DNA from 2 places in the Amycolatopsis sp. N2S4-7 genome. Region 2 is predicted to be linked to the other one. Evidence: riboswitches for the same ligand, from Rfam matches in the RefSeq annotation. Region 2 holds a riboswitch; the other holds the start of a gene.
The links. Region 2 has a riboswitch for glycine ahead of gcvP (aminomethyl-transferring glycine dehydrogenase). Riboswitches for the same ligand answer to the same signal wherever they lie in the genome.
Positions count from the first base shown of each region.

Region 1: it holds a riboswitch for glycine, as region 2 does, so the genes downstream of both, gcvP (aminomethyl-transferring glycine dehydrogenase) here and gcvP (aminomethyl-transferring glycine dehydrogenase) in region 2, are expected to answer to the same signal.

Region 1 covers NZ_CP172299.1:4,225,713-4,237,059, reverse strand. The annotation lists gene ACH54P_RS19825 (glutamine synthetase family protein) at 1-571, shown strand, start outside; gene ACH54P_RS19820 (gamma-glutamyl-gamma-aminobutyrate hydrolase family protein) at 552-1,268, shown strand; gene ACH54P_RS19815 (aldehyde dehydrogenase family protein) at 1,265-2,629, shown strand; gene ACH54P_RS19810 (3-oxoacyl-ACP reductase) at 2,629-3,396, shown strand; gene ACH54P_RS19805 (hypothetical protein) at 3,393-3,590, opposite strand; gene ACH54P_RS19800 (helix-turn-helix domain-containing protein) at 3,662-4,984, shown strand; glycine riboswitch at 5,063-5,156, shown strand; gene gcvP (aminomethyl-transferring glycine dehydrogenase) at 5,291-8,122, shown strand; gene gcvT (glycine cleavage system aminomethyltransferase GcvT) at 8,130-9,221, shown strand; gene gcvH (glycine cleavage system protein GcvH) at 9,235-9,612, shown strand; gene glyA (serine hydroxymethyltransferase) at 9,613-10,887, shown strand; gene lipA (lipoyl synthase) at 10,884-11,347, shown strand, end outside.
Region 2 covers NZ_CP172299.1:1,272,232-1,283,578, forward strand. The annotation lists gene ACH54P_RS05890 (nuclear transport factor 2 family protein) at 1-82, shown strand, start outside; gene ACH54P_RS05895 (NAD-dependent epimerase/dehydratase family protein) at 135-1,289, opposite strand; gene ACH54P_RS05900 (GtrA family protein) at 1,469-1,966, shown strand; gene ACH54P_RS05905 (glycosyltransferase family 2 protein) at 1,896-4,070, opposite strand; gene ACH54P_RS05910 (NAD-dependent epimerase/dehydratase family protein) at 4,067-5,002, opposite strand; gene gcvP (aminomethyl-transferring glycine dehydrogenase) at 5,386-8,262, opposite strand; glycine riboswitch at 8,680-8,778, opposite strand; gene ACH54P_RS05920 (MerR family transcriptional regulator) at 8,821-9,399, opposite strand; gene ACH54P_RS05925 (TetR/AcrR family transcriptional regulator) at 9,678-10,310, shown strand; gene trxA (thioredoxin) at 10,291-10,635, opposite strand; gene ACH54P_RS05935 (MerR family transcriptional regulator) at 10,647-11,042, opposite strand; gene ACH54P_RS05940 (bifunctional nuclease family protein) at 11,084-11,347, opposite strand, start outside.

The DNA.
Region 1 (11,347 bases), 3.0 Mb from region 2:
CCACATCAGCCTGCGCTCCACCGAGGGCCGCGCCGTGTTGTCCGGCGACAGCGAGCACGGCTTCTCCAAGCTGATGGAGCACTTCCTCGCCGGCCAGCTCGCCGGCCTGCACGAGCTGACGTACTTCTTCGCCCCGAACGTCAACTCCTACAAGCGGTTCGTGCCCGGCAGCTTCGCGCCGACCGCGATCGCCTGGGGCACCGACAACCGCACGTGCGCGCTGCGCGTCGTCGGCCACGGCGAGTCGCTGCGCGTGGAAAACCGCGTGCCGGGCGGGGACGTCAACCCCTACCTCGCCGTCGCCGCGCTGATCGCCGCCGGCCTCCACGGCATCGAGAACGAGCTGGAGCTCGAGGAGCCGTTCACCGGCAACGCCTACCACTCCGGCCGCGCCACCGTGCCGACCACCCTGCCCGAGGCCGCCGCGGCCCTGAGCGGCAGCGACCTGGCCAAAGCCGCGTTCGGCGACGACGTCGTCGCGCACTACCTGAACGCGGCGAAGATCGAACTCGACGCCTACAACGCCGCCGTCACCGACTGGGAGCTGATCCGTGGCTTCGAGCGACTCTGACGACCGGCCCGTCATCGGCCTCACCAGCTACCTCGAACCCGCGAAGTTCGGCGTCTGGGACACCGAAGCCGTGCTGCTGCACCGGGTCTACGTCGACTGCGTCGTCGCGGCCGGCGGCATCCCGGTCCTCCTGCCGCCGGTGACCGGCGGTGACGACCGCTTGATGTCCACTGTGGACGCGCTGGTGCTCACCGGCGGCGCCGACGTCGAGCCAGGGCGCTACGGCCACGAGCCGCACCCGAGCACGTTCACCCGGCCGGAGCGGGACGCCTTCGAGTTCGGCCTGTTCGCCGCCGCCCGGCGGCAGCGGAAACCGGTGCTCGGCGTGTGCCGCGGCCTGCAGGTGATGAGCGTCGCCCTCGGCGGCACCCTCGCCCAGCACCTGCCCGAAACCGCGGGCACCACCGAGCACCAGCCCGCGCCCGGCACGTTCGGCACCAGCACCATCTCGCTCAAGGAAGGCAGCCGCGCGGCCGCGATCCTCGGGACGGAGACCAAGGGCCTCTGCTACCACCACCAGGCGATCGACCGGCTCGGCACCGGCCTGGAAGCGGTCGGCTGGGCCGCCGACGGGACGATCGAAGCCGCCGAGGTGCCCGGCGAGTTCGCCCTGGGCGTGCAGTGGCACCCCGAGCAGGACAGCGACGACGTCCGGCTGTTCCAGGCTCTCGTCGAAGCGAGCAAGGAGAAGCGATGAGCACGTTCGACGTGATCAACCCCGCCACCGAAGAGGTGGTGCGGTCGGTCGCGCTGACCAGCGCCGAAGAGACCGACGCGGCGATCGCCCGCGCGCAGGCGGCGTTCCCGGCGTGGCGCGACGTCACCCCCGGCGACCGCGCGCGGCTGCTGCGCCGCTTCGCCGACGCCGTCGAGGCCGACCTCGAGAACCTCGCGCGGCTGGAGGTCACCAACTCCGGGCACACGATCGGCAACGCCCGCTGGGAGGCGGGCAACGTCCGCGACGTCCTCAACTACTACTCCGCCGCGCCCGAACGCCTGATCGGCAAGCAGATCCCGGTGCCGGGCGGCGTCAACGTCACGTTCCAGGAGCCCCTGGGCGTGGTCGGCGTGATCGTGCCGTGGAACTTCCCGATGCCGATCGCCGGCTGGGGCTTCGCGCCCGCGCTCGCCGCCGGGAACACCGTCGTCCTCAAGCCCGCCGAGCTGACGCCCTTGACCGCCATCCGGCTGGCCGAGCTGGCGCGCGAGGCGGGCATCCCGGAGGACGTCTTCCAGGTGCTGCCCGGCAAGGGATCCGTGGTCGGGCAGCGGTTCGTCGACCACGTGGGCGTGCGCAAGGTCGTCTTCACCGGCTCCACCGAGGTCGGCAAGCAGATCATGGCGGGCTGCTCGGCCCAGGTGAAGCGCGTGACGCTGGAGCTGGGCGGCAAGAACGCGAACATCGTCTTCGCCGACTCCGACCTGGAGAAGGCCGCGGCGACCGCGCCCTACGGCGTCTTCGACAACGCGGGCCAGGACTGCTGCGCGCGGTCGCTGATCCTCGTCCAGGCGAGCGCGTACGACCGCTTCATGGAGCTCCTGGAACCCGCGGTGCACGGCGTCGTCGTCGGCGACCCAGGCGACGAGAAGACCGAGATGGGCCCGCTCATCTCGGCCGCGCACCGGGAAAAGGTCGCGGGCTACGTGCCGGACGACGCGCCCGTCGCGTTCCGCGGCAGCGCGCCGGCCGGGCCCGGCTTCTGGTTCCCGCCGACCGTCCTCACCCCGCCGGACCTGCGGCACCCCGCCGTCGCGGACGAGGTGTTCGGCCCGGTCGTCGCCGTCGTGCCGTTCGCGGAGGAGGCCGACGCGATCCGGATGGCCAACGCCACCGAGTACGGCTTGTCCGGCTCGATCTGGACCCGGGACGCCGGCCGCGCGTTCCGGGTGGCGCGCGGTGTCGAAGCCGGCAACCTGTCGGTGAACTCGCACTCTTCGGTGCGCTACTGGACGCCGTTCGGCGGCTTCAAGCAGTCCGGGCTCGGCCGCGAGCTGGGCCCCGACGCCGCGGCGGCGTTCACCGAAACCAAGAACGTCTTTCTCAGCACGGAGGAGTAATGGTCCAGCGTTTCGAAGGCCGCGTCGCGGTGATCACCGGCGGCGCGAGCGGCATCGGGCTCGCCTCGGCCCGCCGCCTGGCGAGCGAAGGCGCGAAGGTCGTCATCGCGGACCTGACGCCGGCGGAGGGCAAGGCGGTCGCCGACGAGATCGGCGGCGCCTTCATCCAGACCGACGTCACCGACGCCGAGCAGGTGGAGAACCTGTTCCACAGCACGGTCGAGCAGTTCGGCTCGGTCGACGTCGCGTTCAACAACGCCGGCATCTCCCCGCCCGAGGACGACTCCATCCTGACCACCGGCATCGACGCCTGGGAGCGGGTGCAGCGCGTCAACCTGACGTCGGTGTACCACTGCTGCAAGGCCGTCCTGCCGCACATGCAGCGCCAGGGCAAGGGATCGATCATCAACACGGCGTCGTTCGTCGCGGTGATGGGCGCGGCGACGTCGCAGATCTCCTACACCGCGTCCAAGGGCGGCGTGCTCGCGATGAGCCGCGAGCTGGGCGTGCAGTTCGCGCGGGAGAACATCCGCGTCAACGCGCTGTGCCCGGGGCCGGTGAACACCCCGCTGCTCAAGGAGCTGTTCGCGAAGGACCCGGAACGCGCGGCGCGGCGGCTGGTGCACGTGCCCGTCGGCCGGTTCGCCGAACCGGAGGAGATCGCGGCCGCGGTCGCCTTCCTGGCCAGCGACGACGCCAGCTTCATCACGGCGTCCCAGTTCCTCGTCGACGGCGGTATCTCCGGCGCGTACGTCACCCCGCTCTAACGCTTGGTCGGTTTCTTGACGCCGTAGACCTCCCGCAGGTAGTTCCACGCGGCGTTGAGCTTCTTGCGCTCTTCGGACACGAGCTTTTCGCGGCGGCGCAGCACGCGGACGGCGATCTCGGAGGCGAGGAAGGCACCGGCGGCGAAGGTCAGCACGCCGACGATGAGCGTCAGGGCGATGATGGTGGTGGTCATGCTCACAGCGTCGGGCGCGCGTGGGCGATTTGTCCCTGCGCAAAGCTAGCGGGTTTCGTTAGCTTTGTGAGGTGACGCACTGGCGCGCCGACGAGTGGGCGGAAGCGGTCCGGACCGGCATCCGCGCGAGGGGGCTCTCCCTCGACGAGGCGGCCCGCCGGATCGGCGTCCCGACGTCGACGCTGCGCAGCTGGATCGAGCACCGGCACGCGCCGAAGGTGACCGTCTTCGACCACTGGGCGCAGCTCGCCGAGGTGACCGGCCTCGGGGAGGCCGAGCTCCTGCGCGTCGCCGGCGTGCTGCCCGACAGCCTCGCGAGCCCGGTGCACGTCGCGCAGGCGGCGAAGGCGCTGCGGGAGGGCATCGACCAGGCCGGGCAGTTCCTCCGGCAGGCGACGGCGCTCGTCTACTCCTCGCCCGGCACGCAGGTGGCGAACGCCATCGCGGCGTCGCCGATCGACTGGGAGATGCGGATCCGGTCCGCCACCCGCGGCGACGAGGTCCGCGTCACCTACCACCACTACGTCGGGGTCGTGCCGCCGCGCGAGTTCCCGCACTCCGACGCCGAGGCGCGCCGCATCATCGAGCACGAGATCCTCGGCGACCTGTGGCGGCCGCTGGGCCTGTACTGGCGGGTCGCCGAGGTGCACGACTGGCACGAGCCGCCCCGGCTGGTGATCCAGGTGCCCGAGCAGGAGGCGACGCGCCCGCCGTCGCCGTCCCCGGCGGCCGTGACCGCGCCGCCGGTGGTGGTGCTGTCGCCGATCTGGGGCTACGGCGAGCTGCTGGCGTCGCTGGTCGCCGACGGCCTCGGGTTCGGCAACGTCGACTTCCGCTACTTCGGGCTGCCCGACGCGATGGCCGACCGGGTCCGGATCACCGGGCGCGAACTGGCCGAGCCGGCGCCGCGGCTGGTGCACTCGGTGCCGCCGATCATGCTGCTCCACGGCCTGGCCGTGCCCGACCTGACCGGACGGCTCCCGGTCGTGGTCCGCTACGGCGCCCGCATGCGCGAGCGGGCGGCGCGTATCTACCGCGAGCCGCTGCTCGAAGCCGGGTTCGCGGACCCGGAGGAGGGCGCCCGCGCGATCGAGGCCGCGGTCGAAGACGTCGTCCGCCGATTCGCTGAGGGCTGCGCGTACTTCGAGGTCACGCTCACCGACGACGACGTCTTCGACGGCGACCGGCCCTCGCTGGACCGGCTCAACGATTCGGTGGCGTGGTTCGCCGAGCACGTCGTCGAGCACGTGCTGCTGGGCGCGGGCCTGCCGCCGGTGCCGCTGGGCGGCCCGCTCAAGCGGCTCGTCCTGCCGTCCGGCCGGGTGCGGCGGCCGCCCGCGCTGGCCGGCCAGGTGGTCCGCCGGGTCGCCAGTCGAACACCGCTCGAGAACTGATGTGGCGTTGCCCGGGTGAAGTAGACGGACCTCGAAGGCGGCAGGTACCGTAACCGCCACAACTGCAGATCGGGCCGTAGAGCCGAGGCGGGAGAGCCCTCACGAAGTCGGTGGGGCACCGAAGGAGCAAACTCCCCGGAATCTCTCAGGTACCTGCTACCGCTTCGCGCGAGGCCACTCTGGAAAGCAGGCGCACCCGCGCCTCACCCAAGGTGAAAGCCGTGTGTCCCACGGTGAAACTCTCAGGTGCCATGACAGAGGGGGAGTTCCAGCGCACCACTGTGTGCCCGGCCCAAGGAGCTCCCGATCACTTCTACGCAGTTCGACGCCCGCCACATCGGCCCGTCCGAGGCCGAACGCGCGAAGATGCTGGCCGAGTGCGGCTACGGCAGCCTGGACGCCCTCGTCGGCGCCGCCGTGCCGAGCGCCATCCGCGCGACCCGCGACCTCGTCCTCCCGCCCGCCGCGTCCGAAGAGGAAGCCACCGCGGAGCTGCGCGCGCTCGCCGCGCGCAACCGGCCGATGACGCAGATGATCGGCCTCGGCTACTCCGACACCGTCACGCCCGGCGTGATCCGCCGGAACGTCCTCGAGAACCCGGCCTGGTACACCGCGTACACGCCGTACCAGCCGGAGATCTCGCAGGGCCGCCTCGAGGCGCTGCTCAACTTCCAGACCATGGTCGCCGACCTGACCGGCCTGGCCACCGCGAACGCGTCGCTGCTGGACGAGTCGACCGCCGTCGCCGAAGCCGTCACGCTGATGCGCCGCGCGTCGAAGTCCAAGTCCGACAAGGTCGTGCTCGACGCCGAGTGCCTGCCGCAGACGATCGCCGTCGTGCGCACCCGCGTCGAGGCCCTGGGCATCGAGGTCGAGGTCCGCGACCTGCTGACCGGGCTGCCCGAGGACTTCTTCGGCGTCGTCGTCCAGTACCCCGGCGCGTCCGGCGTGCTGCGCGGCCGCGGCTTCTACCACGCGATTTCGGAGTCGGCGAAGGCCGCGGGCGCGCTGTTCACCGTCGCCGCCGACCTCCTCTCCCTGACGCTCGTCACCGCGCCTGGCGAGTTCGGCGCCGACGTCGCCGCGGGCTCGACGCAGCGCTTCGGCGTCCCGCTCGGCTACGGCGGCCCGCACGCCGGGTACATGTCCGTGCGGTCGGGCCTCGAGCGCTCGCTGCCCGGGCGTCTGGTCGGCGTCTCGGTCGACGCGGACGGCAACCCGGCCTACCGGCTCGCGCTGCAGACCCGCGAGCAGCACATCCGCCGCGAGAAGGCGACGTCGAACATCTGCACCGCCCAGGTGCTCCCGGCCGTGCTGGCCGCGATGTACGCGGTCTACCACGGCCCGGACGGCCTGAAGAAGATCGCCCGGCGCGTCCACGGCCTGGCCGCGGGCTTCGCCGACGCGCTGCGCAAGAGCGGCGTCGAGGTCGTGCACGAGTCGTTCTTCGACACCGTCGTCGCGCGCGTGCCCGGCCGGGCCGCCGAGGTCCACGCGGCCGCGCGGGCCCAGGGCATCAACCTCGGCCACGTCGACGGCGATCACATCCGCGTCGCCTTCGACGAGGTCAGCACCCCCGCGATCACCGCGAAGGTCCTTCGCGCCTTCGGCGTCGAGGCCGGCGTCGAGGACGGCGTCGCCCTGCCGAGCGGCCTCGCCCGCGAGAGCGGCTTCATGGGCCACGAGGTCTTCGGCACCCACCGCTCCGAGACGGCGATGCTGCGCTACCTGCGCCGCCTCTCCGACCAGGACTACGCGCTCGACCGCGGCATGATCCCGCTCGGCTCCTGCACGATGAAGCTCAACGCCACCGCGGAGATGGAGCCGATCAGCTGGCGCGAGTTCGCCGGCATCCACCCGTTCGCGCCGGCCGAGGACGCCGAGGGCTACCACGTCCTCGTGGCGCAGCTCGCCGAGTGGCTGGCCGAGGTCACCGGCTACGACAAGGTGTCGCTGCAGCCGAACGCGGGCAGCCAGGGCGAGCTCGCCGGGCTCCTCGCGATCCGCGCCTACCACCGCGCGAACGGCGACGAAGGCCGGGACGTCTGCCTGATCCCGTCCAGCGCGCACGGCACGAACGCCGCGTCCGCGGTGCTCGCCGGGATGCGCGTCGTCGTGGTCAAGTGCACCGACGAGGGCAACGTCGACCTCGCCGACCTGCGGGCCAAGGTGGACGCCCACCGCGACGCCCTCGCGGCGATCATGGTGACGTACCCGTCCACGCACGGCGTCTACGAGCACGACATCGACGAGCTGGCGAAGATCGTGCACGACGGCGGCGGCCAGGTGTACGTCGACGGCGCGAACCTCAACGCCCTGCTCGGCCTGGCCAAGCCGGGCGAGTTCGGCGGCGACGTCTCGCACCTGAACCTGCACAAGACCTTCTGCATCCCGCACGGCGGGGGCGGCCCCGGTGTCGGCCCGGTCGCGGTGCGCGCGCACCTGGCGCCGTACCTGCCGAACCACCCGCTGCTCGACGCCGCCGGTCCCGCGACCGGCGTCGGCCCGATCAGCGGCGCGCCGTACGGCTCGGCGTCGATCCTGCCGATCTCGTGGGCCTACGTCCGGATGATGGGCGCGCCCGGCCTGACCGCCGCCACGAAGGTCGCCGTGCTCGCGGCGAACTACGTCGCTTCGCGCCTGGCGCCGCACTACCCGGTGCTCTACACGGGCCAGGACGGCCTGGTCGCGCACGAGTGCATCCTCGACCTGCGGCAGATCACCAAGGAGACCGGCGTGACGGTCGACGACGTCGCGAAGCGGCTCATCGACTACGGCTTCCACGCGCCGACCATGTCGTTCCCGGTCGCGGGGACGCTGATGGTCGAGCCGACCGAGTCCGAGGACCTCGGCGAGATCGACCGGTTCATCGCCGCGATGATCGCCATCCGCGCCGAGATCGACGAGGTGGCCAACGGCAAGTGGACCGCGGAGGAGTCGCCGCTGCGGGGCGCCCCGCACACCGCCGAGACGCTGGTCGGGGAGTGGGACAAGCCCTACGACCGGGAGCTGGCCGTGTACCCGGCGGGTGTTTCGCGCAAGAACAAGTACTGGCCGCCGGTGCGGCGCATCGACGGCGCCCGCGGTGACCGTAACCTCGTGTGCTCCTGCCCGCCCCTCAACGCTTACGAAGGCTGATCCCGACGTGTCGAAAGAGACCTCCCTGCACGGAGTCCACAAGGGACTCGGTGCGCTGTTCACCGACTTCGCCGGCTGGTCGATGCCGGTCCGCTACGCCAGCGAGCTGGCCGAGCACAAGGCCGTCCGCGAGGCGGCCGGGCTGTTCGACCTCTCGCACATGGCCGAGATCCACGTCACCGGCAAGCAGGCCGCGGACGTCCTCGACTTCGCGCTGGTCGGCAACCTCACCGGGGTCAAGCCGGGCCGCGCGCGGTACACGATGATCTGCAACGCCGAGGGCGGCGTGCTGGACGACCTGGTCGTCTACCGGCTGGCCGACGAGCACTACCTGGTCGTCGCGAACGCGGGCAACGCCCAGGTCGTCGCGGACGCCCTGGAAGAGCGGGTCGCGGGCTTCGACGCCGTCGTCGACGACCGGTCGGAGACCACGGCGCTGATCGCCGTCCAGGGCCCGAACGCCGCGGCGATCATCGGCGCCGTCACCGACGCCGACCTGGGTGCGCTGAAGTACTACGCCAGCGTCCCGGCCGTCGTGAAGGGCCACGACGTCCTCCTCGCCCGCACCGGCTACACCGGCGAGGACGGCTTCGAGCTGTTCGTGAACGCGGACGAAGCGCCCGCGCTGTGGCGTCTCCTCATGGAGGCCGGCGAGCCGCACGGGCTGGTCCCGGCCGGTCTCGCCTGCCGCGACACGCTCCGGCTGGAAGCCGGGATGCCGTTGTACGGCAACGAACTCACCGTCGAGCAGAGCCCGTTCGAGGCCGGCCTCGGGCGCGTCGTCAAGTTCGAGAAGCCGGGCGACTTCGTCGGCCGCGCGGCGCTGGAGGAGCGGTCCAAGGCGGACGTCCCCCGCGTGCGGGTGGGGCTCAAGGGCGCCGGCCGCCGCGCTCCGCGGCACGGCTACCGCGTGCTCTCCGGCGAGACCGAAATCGGCGAGGTGACCAGCGGGGCGCTGTCGCCGACCCTGGGTTACCCGATCGCGATGGCGTACGTCGATCGGGCGTACGCCGAGCCCGGCACCGCGCTGTCCGTCGACATCCGGGGCAGGATCGAGCCCGTCGAGGTCGTCGCCCTTCCCTTCTACTCCCGCGCGTAAAGGACTTTGAGCCATGAGCATCCCCGAGAACCTGCAGTACACGAAGGAACACGAGTGGCTGAGCGTCGCCGACGGCGTCGCCACCGTGGGCATCACCGCCTTCGCCGCCGAGTCGCTCGGTGACATCGTGTTCGTCCAGCTCCCCGAGGCCGGCTCGACCGTGACCGCGGGCGAGGTGTTCGGCGAGGTCGAGTCGACCAAGTCGGTCAGCGAGCTGTACGCGCCGGTCTCCGGCGAGGTCGTCGAGGTGAACGGGGCCACTTCGGACACCCCCGAGGTCATCAACTCCGACCCGTACACGGAAGGCTGGCTGCTCAAGGTGCGTCTGACCGGGGACGTGCCGGAACTGCTCGACGCCGCCGCGTACGCCGCGCACACTCAGGAGAGCTGAATGACGACCTTCGACGCGCACCTGTCCGAAGTCGACCCCGAGGTCGCCGCGGCCGTCGCCGACGAGCTGACCCGCCAGCAGTCGACCCTGGAGATGATCGCCTCCGAGAACTTCGCCCCGGTGGGCGTGCTCGAGGCCCAGGGCTCGGTGCTGACCAACAAGTACGCCGAGGGCTACCCCGGCCGCCGCTACTACGGCGGCTGCGAGCACGTCGACGTCGTCGAGCAGCTCGCCATCGACCGCGCGAAGGCCCTCTTCGGCGCCGACCACGCCAACGTGCAGCCGCACTCGGGCGCGCAGGCCAACGCGGCCGCGATGTTCGCCGTGCTCAAGCCGGGCGACACGATCCTCGGCCTCGACCTGGCGCACGGCGGCCACCTGACGCACGGGATGAAGATCAACTTCTCGGGCAAGCTGTACAACGTCGTCGCCTACCACGTCGACAAGGAGACCGGCATCGTCGATCTCGCCGAGATCGAGCGCCTCGCCGTCGAGCACAAGCCGAAGCTGATCATCGCCGGCTGGTCCGCCTACCCGCGTCAGCTCGACTTCGCCGAGTTCCGCCGCATCGCCGACCTCGTCGAGGCGCGGCTGATGGTGGACATGGCGCACTTCGCCGGGCTGGTCGCGGCCGGGCTGCACCCGTCGCCGGTCCCGCACGCCGACATCGTCACCACGACCACGCACAAGACCCTCGGCGGCCCGCGCGGCGGCCTCATCCTGTGCCGCGAGGAGCTGGCGAAGAAGATCAACTCGGCGGTGTTCCCCGGCCAGCAGGGCGGGCCCCTCGAGCACGTCATCGCGGCCAAGGCCGTCGCGCTGAAGATCGCCGCGAGCGAGGAGTTCAAGGAGCGCCAGCAGCGGACGCTCGAAGGCTCGCGGATCCTGGCTTCGCGGCTGTCGCAGCCGGACTGCGCTTCGGCGGGTGTCCGGGTGCTGACCGGCGGCACGGACGTCCACCTGGTGCTCGTCGACCTCGTCCAGTCCACCCTGGACGGACAGCAGGCCGAGGACCGGCTGCACGAGGTCGGCATCACGGTCAACCGCAACGCCGTCCCGTTCGACCCGCGCCCGCCGATGATCACCTCCGGCCTGCGGATCGGCACGCCGGCGCTGGCCACCCGCGGCTTCCGGGCGGACGACTTCACCGAGGTCGCCGACGTCATCGCCGAGGCACTCAAGCCGGACTTCGACGACGCCCTGCGTTCGAAGCTGCGCGACCGCGTCGAGACGCTGGCGAAGAAGCACCCGCTGTACGCGGACCTGTCCCGGTGAACGCTCAGCCCGAGGGCCGGAAGCTGTTGCGTCTCGAGGTTCGCAACAGTGAGACGCCGATCGAGAAGAAGCCGCCGTGGATCAAGACGCGGGTGCGGATGGGGCCGGAGTTCACCGAGCTCAAGGGTCTGGTGCGCCGTGAGGGTTTGCACACGGTGTGTGAGGAAGCGGGTTGTCCCAACATTTACGAGTGTTGGGAAGACCGGGAGGCGACGTTCCTGATCGGTGGGGATCAGTGCACGCGCCGGTGTGATTTCTGCCAGATCGATACGGGTAAACCGGCTGAGCTGGATCGGACGGAGCCGCGGAAGGTCGCCGAGTCGGTGCAGGCGATGGGGTTGCGGTACTCGACGGTCACTGGTGTGGCGCGCGACGACCTGGAAGACGGGGGTGCGTGGCTGTATGCGGAGACCGTGCGGCAGATTCATGCGTTGAATCCGGGTACGGGTGTGGAGTTGTT
Region 2 (11,347 bases):
CGCCATCGGGTTCGACGTCGTCGAGTTCGAAGACGGCCGGATCGCGCGGGTGCACGGCTTCCTCGACAAGCTGCCCGGCTGACCGGAAAGCGTGCGGGCCCCCGGGCAGGGGAGCCCGCACGCCACCCGCGCCGCTAGCCCTTGAGCGCGCCCCGCCAGCGCACGGTCGGGCGCAGCTTCTCCGGGTTCACCCGGTGCTTGTTGGCGCCGACGATGTCGAACATCGACTCGATCAGGGTGTCCGAAAGCAGGTGCGGCTCCAGCCCCAGCTCGACCAGCCCGGTGTGCTTCACGTTGTAGTAGTGCTCCGGCGCTTCCGTGCGCGGGTTCTCCAGCTGCTCGATCTGCACCGGGCCGGGGAACCGGTCGGCGACGAGGTCGGCGATGCCGGCCACCGAGAGGCTCTCGGTCATCTGGTTGAAGACGCGGAACTCGCCCGGCTCGGCCGGGTGCTCGACGGCGAGGCGGATGCACTCCACGGTGTCGCGGATGTCGATCAGGCCGCGGGTCTGCGCGCCCTTGCCGTAGACGGTCAGCGGCTGGCCCAGCACGGCCTGGATGACGAACCGGTTCAGCACCGTGCCGAACACCGCGTCGTAGTCGAACCGGGTGGCCAGCCGGGGGTCCAGCGCCGTCTGCGGCGTCTGCTGGCCGTACACCACGCCCTGGTTGAGGTCCGTCGCCCGCAGCCCCCACGCGCGGCAGGTGAATTCGATGTTGTGCGAATCGTGGACCTTGGTCAGGTGGTAGAAGGAACCGGGCCGCTTCGGGAACAGCACGCGGTCGGAGCGCCCGTTGTGCTCGAGCTCCAGCCAGCCTTCTTCGATGTCGATGTTGGGCGTGCCGTATTCGCCCATCGTGCCCAGTTTGACCAGGTGGATCGCCGGGTCGATCTCGGCGATCGCGTACAGCAGGTTCAGCGTCCCGACCACATTGTTGTGCTGGGTGTACACCGCGTGCTCGCGGTCGATCATGGAGTACGGCGCCGACCGCTGTTCGGCGTAGTGGACGACGGCGTCGGGCCGGAAGTCCCGGACCGCGTCGAACAGGAACTCCGCGTCCAGCAGATCACCCTCGTAGCTGGTGATCTCCTGCCCGGACACCTCCTGCCAGGCGGCGATCCGGTCGGCGAGGGATTCGATCGGAACCAGGCTTTCGACGCCCAGTTCGACGTCGTACCCGCGGCGCGCGAAATTGTCGAGAACGGCCACCTCGTGGCCTTTGTCCGATAAGTGCAGCGCGGTCGGCCAGCCCAGATATCCGTCACCGCCGAGAACCAGCACCCGCATTGTGCCGCCTTTCCTGCTCGTTTACGCCACAAGCATGCCGGCCCCGTGCCGGAGCAGAAGCTTGCGAGAACCCGACGTTATCGATCACGTGCTGATGAAGACCTGGCAATAGGCTGTGAATCTCCTATGCATGAGGGGGCCGGACGGCGGCGCGGCGGGCCCGCGGGGAGGATGGGGGCATGACGACCGTAACCAACGGCGTGCGGCCCCGCACGGCGGACGAGACCCGCCGCCGCGGCTGGGCCCGGCTGGCCCGCGCCGCGACGACGTCGGTCGCCGCCACGGTTCTCAGCCAGGTCGTCCTGCTCGCCGTCCTCGCGACCGGGGGCGCCGCGGCTTTGGCGAGCACGCTGGCCTGGGCGGCCGGCGCGGTGCTGAACTTCCTGGTCACGCGGCGCTGGGTGTGGGGCCGCACCGGGCGGCCGCGCGTGCGGCGCGAACTGCTCCCCTACCTCGCGGTGATCGGGCTCGGCGGGCTCGCGTCGATCGGCCTGACGACGCTGGCGGGCTCCCTGCTGGCACCCCTGGAGCTGCCGCACTTCTGGTGGGTCGTGTTCGTCGACGGCGCGTACGTCGCGAGCTACGCGCTCGTCTTCGTCGTCAAGTTCACCCTGCTCGACCGGCTCGTGTTCGGCCGCGGCGCAGCACGTACCCCCGCCACCACGTCCCGGTCATGACCCGGGCGTAGTTGGCGCCGTAGACGAGGCTGCCGCCCTTCTTGCTCTTGCCCGCCTTGCGCAGCCGCATGCTCATCGGCAGCTCCCGCACCCGCGCGCCGCGCGCCGTCACGCCGAGCAGCAGCTCCGACGACTGGTACTGCGGCTCGTTGAGCGGCACGGAGCACGCCAGCTCGGCACGCATGGCGCGGAAGCCGAACGACGTGTCGGTGATCCGCCGCCCGGTCAGCACCGACGCCAGCGCGGCGAACACCCGGACCCCGAGCCACCGGACGCGGCTGTCGGCCTCCTCGTGCCCCAGCCGGCGCGAGCCGGTGACGAAGTCGGCGGTGCCGTCGACGACCGGGCCGACGAGGGCTTCCAGCTCGCTGTTGTCGTACTGGCCGTCGGCGTCGGTCGTGACGACGTACTCGGCGCCGGCTTCCGCCGCGAGGTGGTAGCCGAGCCGCAGCGCGGCGCCCTGCCCGCGGTTGCGCGGGGCGACGCAGACGTAGGCGCCGTGTTCTCCGGCGATCGCGGCGGTGTCGTCGGTCCCGCCGTCGACCACGACGAGCACGTCCACCGGCAGGCCGAGGCACTCGTCCGGCATCTTCTCCAGCACCTCGCCGATCCCGCCGGCTTCGTTGTAGGCGGCGATGACGACGGTCAGCGGCGCCAGCTTCAGGGCGGGGTGCCGGCCGCGGAAGTCGTCGAGCGCGCCTTGGTCGACGTCGTCGGGGAAGGCGGCGAGCCGTTTCCGGCTCGCCGATGTCAGCGTCGTGAAGCCAAGCGCGCCGGCGACCGGCAGCAGTACCAGCGCCGGGATCTGGTAGCGCCAGGAGAACTGGAAGACGGCCGAGGCGAAGAGCAGTACCAGGCCGCTGGACGCCGCCAGCAGCGCCCCCGCGCGCGCCCGGTCCAGGGGTTTCTTGCGGCGGAACACCGTCAGCAGGCCCAGCAGCGCGCCGAGGCCGAGCACCCCGCCGGAGACGTAGCCGCCGCCGAGCTGGTAGTCGCGCAGGATCTTCGCCGGCGGCTGGGCGACGTGCGCGACGACGCCGTCGTTCTGCAGCGTGACCAGGTCGATCAGCGACTGGTCGGCCCACTGCGGGTAGGTGAGCTGGAACTGCCAGCGGTCCAGGGGGACGTCGGTCGGGTCCTGCTCGCGGGTCCAGGCGAAGCTCTTGGCGAAGTCGTTCAGGACCGCTTCGGCGACGTCGCCGGGCTGGGCCTTGAGCACCTCGATCGCGAACTCGTGGGCCAATGCCTTCTTGTCCGCGCCCGGCGGGAGCGGCCCGGGCCAGTTCGGGTCGAGGTCGGCGTGCGTGTAGTTGTCGACCAGCCGCGTCTCGCGGGGTTCGGCCGGGCAGAACACCTGCAGCGCCGGGTCGAGGTGGAGGTTCGCGCAGTCGGCGACGGCGGCGGTGCGGCCGTAGAGCATGTTCCCCGACGGCCCGGTGAGGCCCCACTTCCCGGTCTCCGAGTGCACCCGCGCGGAGTAGGGCACGAGCACGACGAGAAGGCCCAGGAGGCCGATCCCGGCGCGGCGCCAGCCCGCCCGCTGCCGCCACGCTCCCCCGGCGGCGACCAGGAAGACCAGCAGCGGCAGGGCCAGCGAGATCCCGATCAGCCGCGTCAGCACGCCGAAGCCGAGCAGCAACCCCGCGGCGCCGGCGCGTTTCCAGCCCGGGGCGCCGCGGCCGAGCAGCAGCCACAGCAGCCCGAGGAGCACGGCCTCGAAGGTCACTTCGGACATGATGTTCTGCTCGATCTGCAGCTGGTAGGCGTCGAGCAGCACCGGCGCGGCGGCGAGCGCGGCGGCCCACGGGCGGCCGCCGAGGCGCAGGACCAGGCCGTAGACGCCGATCGCGATGAGGATCCCGCCGACGTGCTGCACGGCCGCGACCCAGGCGAGCCCGCCGACGGCGAGCAGCGGGCGCAGCACCAGGTCGTAGCCGATCGGGTCGAGCTGGTCGGCGCGCAGGGCGTGCAGGTTGTCGAGGTAGCGGAAGGAATCGATGAACAACAGGGCGGGCCGGTAGGCCAGCCAGGTCAGGACCCGCAGGACGATCGCCGGGACGAGGAGCAGGAGCAGCAGCCAGTGGCGCGTGAAAAAGGTCTTCACGGCGTTGCGAGGCCGGAGAAGTACTTCCACGCCGTGGCCAGCCCGTCGGTCAGCGAAACCGAAGGCCGGTAACCGATCGTCTCCGCGCTGGCCGAGACGTCGACGACGACGGCGGGCATCTCCCCGGCCGGGGCCTCGACGTGCTCGACCGGCAGCTCGGCGCCGGTCACCTCGCGCACGGCCTCGACCATCTCCAGCACCGACACCGAGCGCCCGGCGCCGACGATCGCGCGGCCGGAGTGGCCGCTGCCGAAGGCCAGCAGGATCGCGCGGACGACGTCGTCGACGTGCACGAGGTCGCGGCGCTGGCGGCCGTCGCCGTACACCCGGATCCCGGTGCCGGCCAGGGCGGCCCGCATCATCCGGGGCACGAAACTGTCCTTGTGGGACATTCCCGGGCCGTAGACGTTGGTGAACCGCAAGGCACACGTCGTCATGCCGTACGCGCCGGCGTAGCCCGACAGCAGCATTTCGCACGCCGCCTTGGTCGCGCCGTACGGCGTCAGCGGGCGCAGCGGCAGGTCCGGCGTGATGGTCGCGGTCCCCACGTTGCCGATCACCGCGTTGGTCGAGGCGAGCAGGAACTTCGGCACCTCGTGGCGGCGGGCGAGCTCGAGCAGTTCCTGGGTGACGAGGACGTTGTCGGCGAAGGTGTCCTCGGGCAGCTCGACCGACTTCAGCACCGACGTCAGCGCGGCGAGGTGCACGATCCCGGCCGTCTCCGGGGTCACGGCCTCTTCGCGGACGGCCGCGTCACGGAGGTCGCCGGTCACCACGCGGACGCCGTCGAGCTCCTCCGGGAACGGGACCCGGTCGACGACGGTGACCGGGACGCCCCGGTCGCGGAAGGCGCGCACGGCGGCCCGGCCGATGAAGCCGCTACCGCCGGTCACGACCACGGACGTCCGATCAGGACCGTGCGCACTCGCCATGGCGTCAACCTACCTCCCGTTCCTGTGCGGGTGCCGTGCGCCCGCGTACGCAGAAGTGCGTATGGCCGCCGTCCCCGCCGGGTTGGTCTCCTTGACCGGTCACACCGCCCAGGGGGAGGAACAGGCGGCCACGACCGACGTCGGCGTGGTCCCGGCGAGCAGATCCTGCCCCGCCGGCACCGAAGCCGTCGTGATCCGGATGGACGACGAGGACTCGGGCAACGCGAACTCGCGCGGCGGGCATCGCCCAGTCGATGGTGAGTGCCGGGTCGAACACCACGCTGAACGCCCGGATCGCCCGGTTCGTATCCCACGGCGCGGTGCCTGCACCGCGCCCTCGAACTCGTGCGCGAACTCAAGGCAGCCGAGCCCCGGCTGGCTGACTAGGCGAACGCCTCCGGGGGCGGGCAGGAGCAGACCAGGTTCCGGTCGCCCGCCGCGCCGTCGATGCGGCGGACCGGGGGCCAGATCTTCGGTGCCGTGGTTCCGGCCGGGAACACCGCCGTTTCGCGGCTGTAGGGGCGGTTCCACTCGCCCGCGACGCAGCGCGCCGTGTGCGGGGCCTGCCGCAGCGGGGAGTCCTCGAGGGGCCACTCCCCCGCCGCGACGCGGTCGATTTCGCCGCGGATCGCGATCATCGCGGCGCAGAAGCGGTCGAGCTCGGCGAGGTCTTCGCTCTCCGTCGGCTCCACCATGAGGGTGCCCGCGACCGGGAACGACATCGTCGGCGCGTGCAGCCCGTAGTCCGCCAGCCGTTTCGCGACGTCGTCGACCGTGACTCCGGTGGCCTTCGTCAGCGGCCGCAGATCGAGCACGCATTCGTGCGCGACGAGTCCTTCGTGGCCGGCGTACAGCACCGGGTAGTGCTCGCCGAGGCGGCGGGCGACGTAGTTGGCGTTGGCCACGGCGACGAGGGTCGCCCGGCGCAGGCCTTCGGCGCCCATCATCCGGACGTAGGCCCACGAGATCGGCAGGATCGACGCGCTGCCCCAGGGCGCCGCGCTGATCGGGCCGACCCCGGTGGCCGGGCCGGCGGCCGGCTGCAGCGGGTGGTTCGGCAGGAACGGCGCCAGGTGCGCGCGCACCCCGATCGGGCCGACGCCCGGGCCGCCACCACCGTGCGGGATGCAGAACGTCTTGTGCAGGTTGAGGTGCGAGACGTCGGCGCCGAACCGGCCGTACTGCGCCACGCCGATGAGCGCGTTGAGGTTGGCGCCGTCGACGTACACCTGGCCACCCGCGTCGTGCACGGCCGCGCACACCTCGCCGACCGTGTCCTCGTAGACCCCGTGCGTCGACGGGTAGGTGAGCATGATCGCGGCCAGATCGGCGCGCTGGCCGTCCACAATGGACTTCAGGTGCGCGAGGTCGATGTTGCCCCGCTCGTCGCAGCGGACGACGACCACCCGCATGCCCGCCATGACGGCGCTCGCCGCGTTCGTGCCGTGCGCGCTGGCCGGGATGAGGCAGACGTCGCGCTCGCCCTCGCCGCGCGACCGGTGGTAGGCGCGGATGGCCAGCAGGCCCGCGAACTCGCCCTGGCTGCCGGCGTTGGGCTGCAGGGAAACCGTGTCGTAGCCGGTGATCCGCGCGAGCCAGGCACTCAGGTCCGCGACGACCTCGAGGAGCCCGGCGGCGTCCCCGGCCGGCGCGAACGGGTGCAGCCCGGCGAACTCCGGCCAGGTGACCGGCTCCATCTCGGCGGTCGCGTTGAGCTTCATGGTGCACGAGCCGAGCGGGATCATGCTGCGGTCGAGCGCGACGTCCTTGTCCGACAGCGCACGCAGGTAACGCAGCATCGCGGTCTCCGACCGGTGCGCGTGGAACACCGGGTGGGCGAGGAACCCGCTCGTCCGGCGCAGCGGGGCCGGGAGCGCGTCCGCGGTGTCCGCGTCGAGGCCGTCCACATCGGACACCGAGACGCCGAAGGCCTTCCACACCAGGGATAGCCGCTCGCGGGTGGTGGTTTCGTCGCAGGCGACGCCGACGTGGCCGCCGTCGACGAGCCGCAGGTTCACGCCGAGGTCGCGAGCCGCCGCGACAACCGCGTCCGCCCGCCCGGGCGTCGCCACGGTGATGGTGTCGAAGAACTCGCCGTGCACGACGTCGACGCCGCCTTCGGCGAGGCCGGCCGCGAGCACGGTGGCCATGCGGTGGGCGCGCAGCGCGATGCCGCGCAGCCCTTCGGGCCCGTGGTACACCGCGTACATCGACGACATCACGGCCGGCAGGACCTGCGCGGTGCAGATGTTCGACGTGGCCTTCTCGCGGCGGATGTGCTGTTCGCGCGTCTGGAGGGCGAGGCGGTACGCGGGCGCGCCGTCGGCGTCCTTCGAGACGCCGACCAGCCGTCCCGGCAGCTGCCGTTCGAGGCCCTTCCGCACGGCGAGGTAGGCCGCGTGGGGACCGCCGAAGCCGAGCGGGACGCCGAAGCGCTGGGTCGATCCGACGGCGACGTCGGCGCCGAGCTCGCCCGGCGGCCGCAGCAGGGTGAGGGCCAGGGGGTCGGCGGCGACGATCACCGCCGCGCCGTGCTTCTTGGCCTCGGAGATGGTCAGGTCGAGTTCGCGGACGGCGCCGGACGCGCCCGGGTAGGGCAGCAGGACGCCGAAGAAGTCGCCGCCGAGCCCGAGTCCGGTGAGGCCCTGGGAGAGGTCTTCGACGACGAGTTCGATGCCGAGGGGCTCGGCGCGGGTCCGGAGGACGGCGAGGGTCTGCGGCAGGGTGTCCTGGTCGGCGACGAACCGGTTCGACGCGGTCTTCCCGGCGCGGCGCACCAGGGTCATCGCCTCGGCGGCCGCGGTGGCCTCGTCGAGGAGCGAGGCGTTGGCGACGGGCAGCCCGGTGAGGTCGGCGATCATGGTCTGGAAGTTGAGCAGCGCTTCGAGCCGGCCTTGGGAGATCTCGGGCTGGTAGGGCGTGTAGGCGGTGTACCAGGCGGGGTTCTCGAGCACGTTGCGCCGGATGACGGGCGGGGTGACGGTGTCGTGGTAGCCGAGACCGATCATCTGCGCCATCGGCCGGTTGCGGGCGGCGAGTTCCCGCAGTTCGGCGAGCGCCTGGGCCTCGGTGGCGGCGGGAGGGAGTTCGAGGGGCTGCGCGGACCGGCGGAGCGACTCGGGGACGGCACGTTCGGAGAGCTCGTCGAGAGATGCGACGCCGATGACGTCGAGGATCCGGCGGAGTTCGTCCGGTCCGGGCCCGATGTGCCGGTCGGCGAAGGGAAGTCCCTGCTCGAGCGAGGCAAGCGTTGGGTGCACGACGGCCTCCTCCGAACGGCGGTGTCTCCTGACCCGACTCTAGAACGGAAGGTCACCACGGCGCCGATCCGGGGCCCGAGCATCCCGGGCTCAAAGCGAATGTGGCCGGCGCGGGTGCCGCGGCCGAGCCACCGGGCTCAGAGCGACGGGGGGCGTCAGAGCGACGGCGACCACGACGGGGGTCCGGGGGCGGAGCCCGCCGGGCGGGGTGTGGGGGTTGCACCCCCACAAGACACTCCGGAGGGTTCGGGCGAGCGCCTTCCGCGAGCACAGCTCACCCAAACCCGGAGGAACACCCTCCCCACTCTGTCCGTACCCCGAGGGGCGCCTGAGAGTTTCGCCCGCGTGGTTGAGCCGGGCTTGCACCGTCGGCGGGGTCGTCAGGTGGTGTTCTGACGACCCGCTTTCCAGAGGCGTCTCGTCCGCGCGGTCCAGGGTGCCTGAGAGGTTCCGGGGAGGACTTGCTCCTTCGGCGCCGAGCTCAATATGAGGCTCGGTCTCTCCCGCGCGGTTTCGTCGACCGCAGGGGGAACCTTACTCCGTCCGCCGGAGCGGTGATCACCCGGTCCGGCGGGCGTTGCGGCGCTGGGTGAGCTCGTCCGGTTCGTGCGCTTCGACGATGCCGCCGTCGGCGCGTTCGGCCGGGAATTCGTGGATGGTGCCGCTGATTTCCTGCATGGCGCCGCTGACCGCGATGCCGAAGACGCCTTGGCCGCCTTGGAGGAGGTCGACGATCTCTTCCGGCGAGGTACATTCGTAGACGGTGGTGCCGTCGGAGAACAGGGTCACCTTGGCGAGGTCGCGGACGCCGCGCAGGCGCAGGTGGTCGACGGCGACGCGGATGTTCTGGAGGGAGACCCCGGTGTCGAGCAGCCGTTTGACGACTTTGAGCACCAGGATGTCCTTGAACGAGTACAGCCGCTGCGAGCCGGAGCCGTGTGCGGTGCGGATGCTGGGTGCGACCAGCTTCGTCCGGGCCCAGTAGTCGAGCTGGCGGTAGGTGATCCCGGCGATCTGGCACGCGGCCGGGCCGCGGTAGCCCACCAGCTCGTCGGGCAGCGAGTTGTCGGGGAACAGCTCACCCTGCTCGCCACTCGCGACCTCAACAGGCTGCTTCTCGGAACCAGCCTCGACCACGCAAGCCTCCCCTCGCCCGACCGGACGGCCGGCGAATGACAGCCGGGTGGTCCCAGGAGCGGGACCCACCGGAGATCAACCGCCACGGTCCGGCCCCAGACCGTGAATCACACCGTGGCGATTTACCTCCTTCGACGGTAAGCGCCCGGACAGGACCGGTCAACGCGACGCGCGGCAAGCCTCAACGGTCGGATGAGCCTTTGAGCCATTCGCCGTACCCCCTACGGCGCGGTTCAAACTTCTTGCGTGGTTTTACTCAGCCGAGTAAATTCTTACTCATGCAAGTAAACACGGACCTCATGGCCGAACTGGGGCTCAGCGTCACCGAGGCCGCCCGCCGCGCGCAGATCGTCGGCGCGACGATCGGGGTCATCAACGACCTCGGCTACCGGAAGACCACGTTCGCCAAGATCAAGGAGCGCGCCGGGCTCAGCAGCACCCGGCTCATCTCGTACCACTTCACCAACAAGGCCGGCTTGATGCAGGCCGTGCTGAGCGCGGTCGTCGAGACGAAGAACGAGTTCCTGGCGTCCCGCACCGGCGGCGGGCTGGACCCGGCGGACCGTCCCGGCTACCTGCGGGCGCACATCGAGACGTCGATCGCGTTCCTGCGGGCGTACCCGGAGTGCGTCCGGGTGCTGACGGAGCTGGCGGCCAACGCCGACGACGCCGACGGCTGGTCGATGACGAAGGTGCTGGTCGACGACATGCGCGTGCACGGCCTGGCCCGCCAGCTCAAGCAGGGCCAGGCCGAGGGCGCGTTCGGCGCGTTCACGCCCGAGGTGATGGCGATGTCGATCGCCCAGGCGATCGACGGGGTGGCCGCCGCCTACGCGGCCGACCCGTCGCTGGACCTGGAGCAGTACGGCCGCGAAGTCGCGGACGCCTTCGTCAAAGCGACGGCGCCTTGAGGGCCCGGTCGAGGCGTTCTTCGATGCGGGCCTTCGGGAACGCGCCGACGATCGTCTCGACCGGCTCGCCGCCCGCGAAGAGGATCATCGTGGGCAGCGACATGACCTGGTAGGAGCGGGTGGTCTCCGGGTTCTCGTCGGCGTTGATCTTGCGGACGGCGAGCTCCCCGGCCCGCTCGGCGGCCAGCTGCGCCAGCACCGGGCCGACCATCCGGCACGGGCCGCACCAGGTGGCCCAGAACTCGACCAGCACGGGGACGTCGCTGCCGAGGACCTCGGCGAACGTCGCGTCGGTGACTTCGGTGACGGCGGTGTTTTCGGGCATGGCGGGCTCCTTCACGGGCGGGGTGCTCCGGGGACGACACACGGATCGGGCGCCTGCCGGGCGAGGGCGCCGGCGAGCTTCGCGGCCAGCTCGGCGCGGATGCCGCCGAGCCTGGCGAGGAGGGCGTCCGCTTCTTCGAGCTTGCGGCGGTAGACCTCGATCGAGCTCGCGCACGCGTCGCCGGTCTCGTGGCCGCTGCGCAGGCAGTCGACGAAGGGCCGGGTCTCCTCGAGGGTCAGGCCGACCGTCTGGAGGGTCAGGATTTCCTTGACCAGCTGGAGGTCGTCCTCGTCGTACTCGCGGTAGCCGTTCGCCGAGCGCCGGGCCGCGAGGAGGCCTTGGTCCTCGTAAAAGCGAAGCGCACGGGTGGTGACACCCGTGCGCCTGGCCAGTTCTCCGATCCGCATGCTTCGACGCTAGACGTTGACGTCCGCGTCAAGGCAAGTTCTCAGGTATCCGCTCCGCGGAAGTCCTCCGGGGAGACCGAGTCGAGGAACTCGCGGAACTTCTCGACCTCGTCCTCCTGCTCGTCCGGGATGATCAGGCCGGCCTCTTCCAGCACCGCGTCCACGGCGTGGATGGGGACGCCGATCCGCAGGGCCAGCGCGACCGAGTCGCTCGGCCGGGCGGACACCCTGATGTCACCGTCGAAGACGAGCTCCGCGAAGAACGTGCCCTCCTTCAGGTCGGTGATGACGACCTGCTCGAGCTC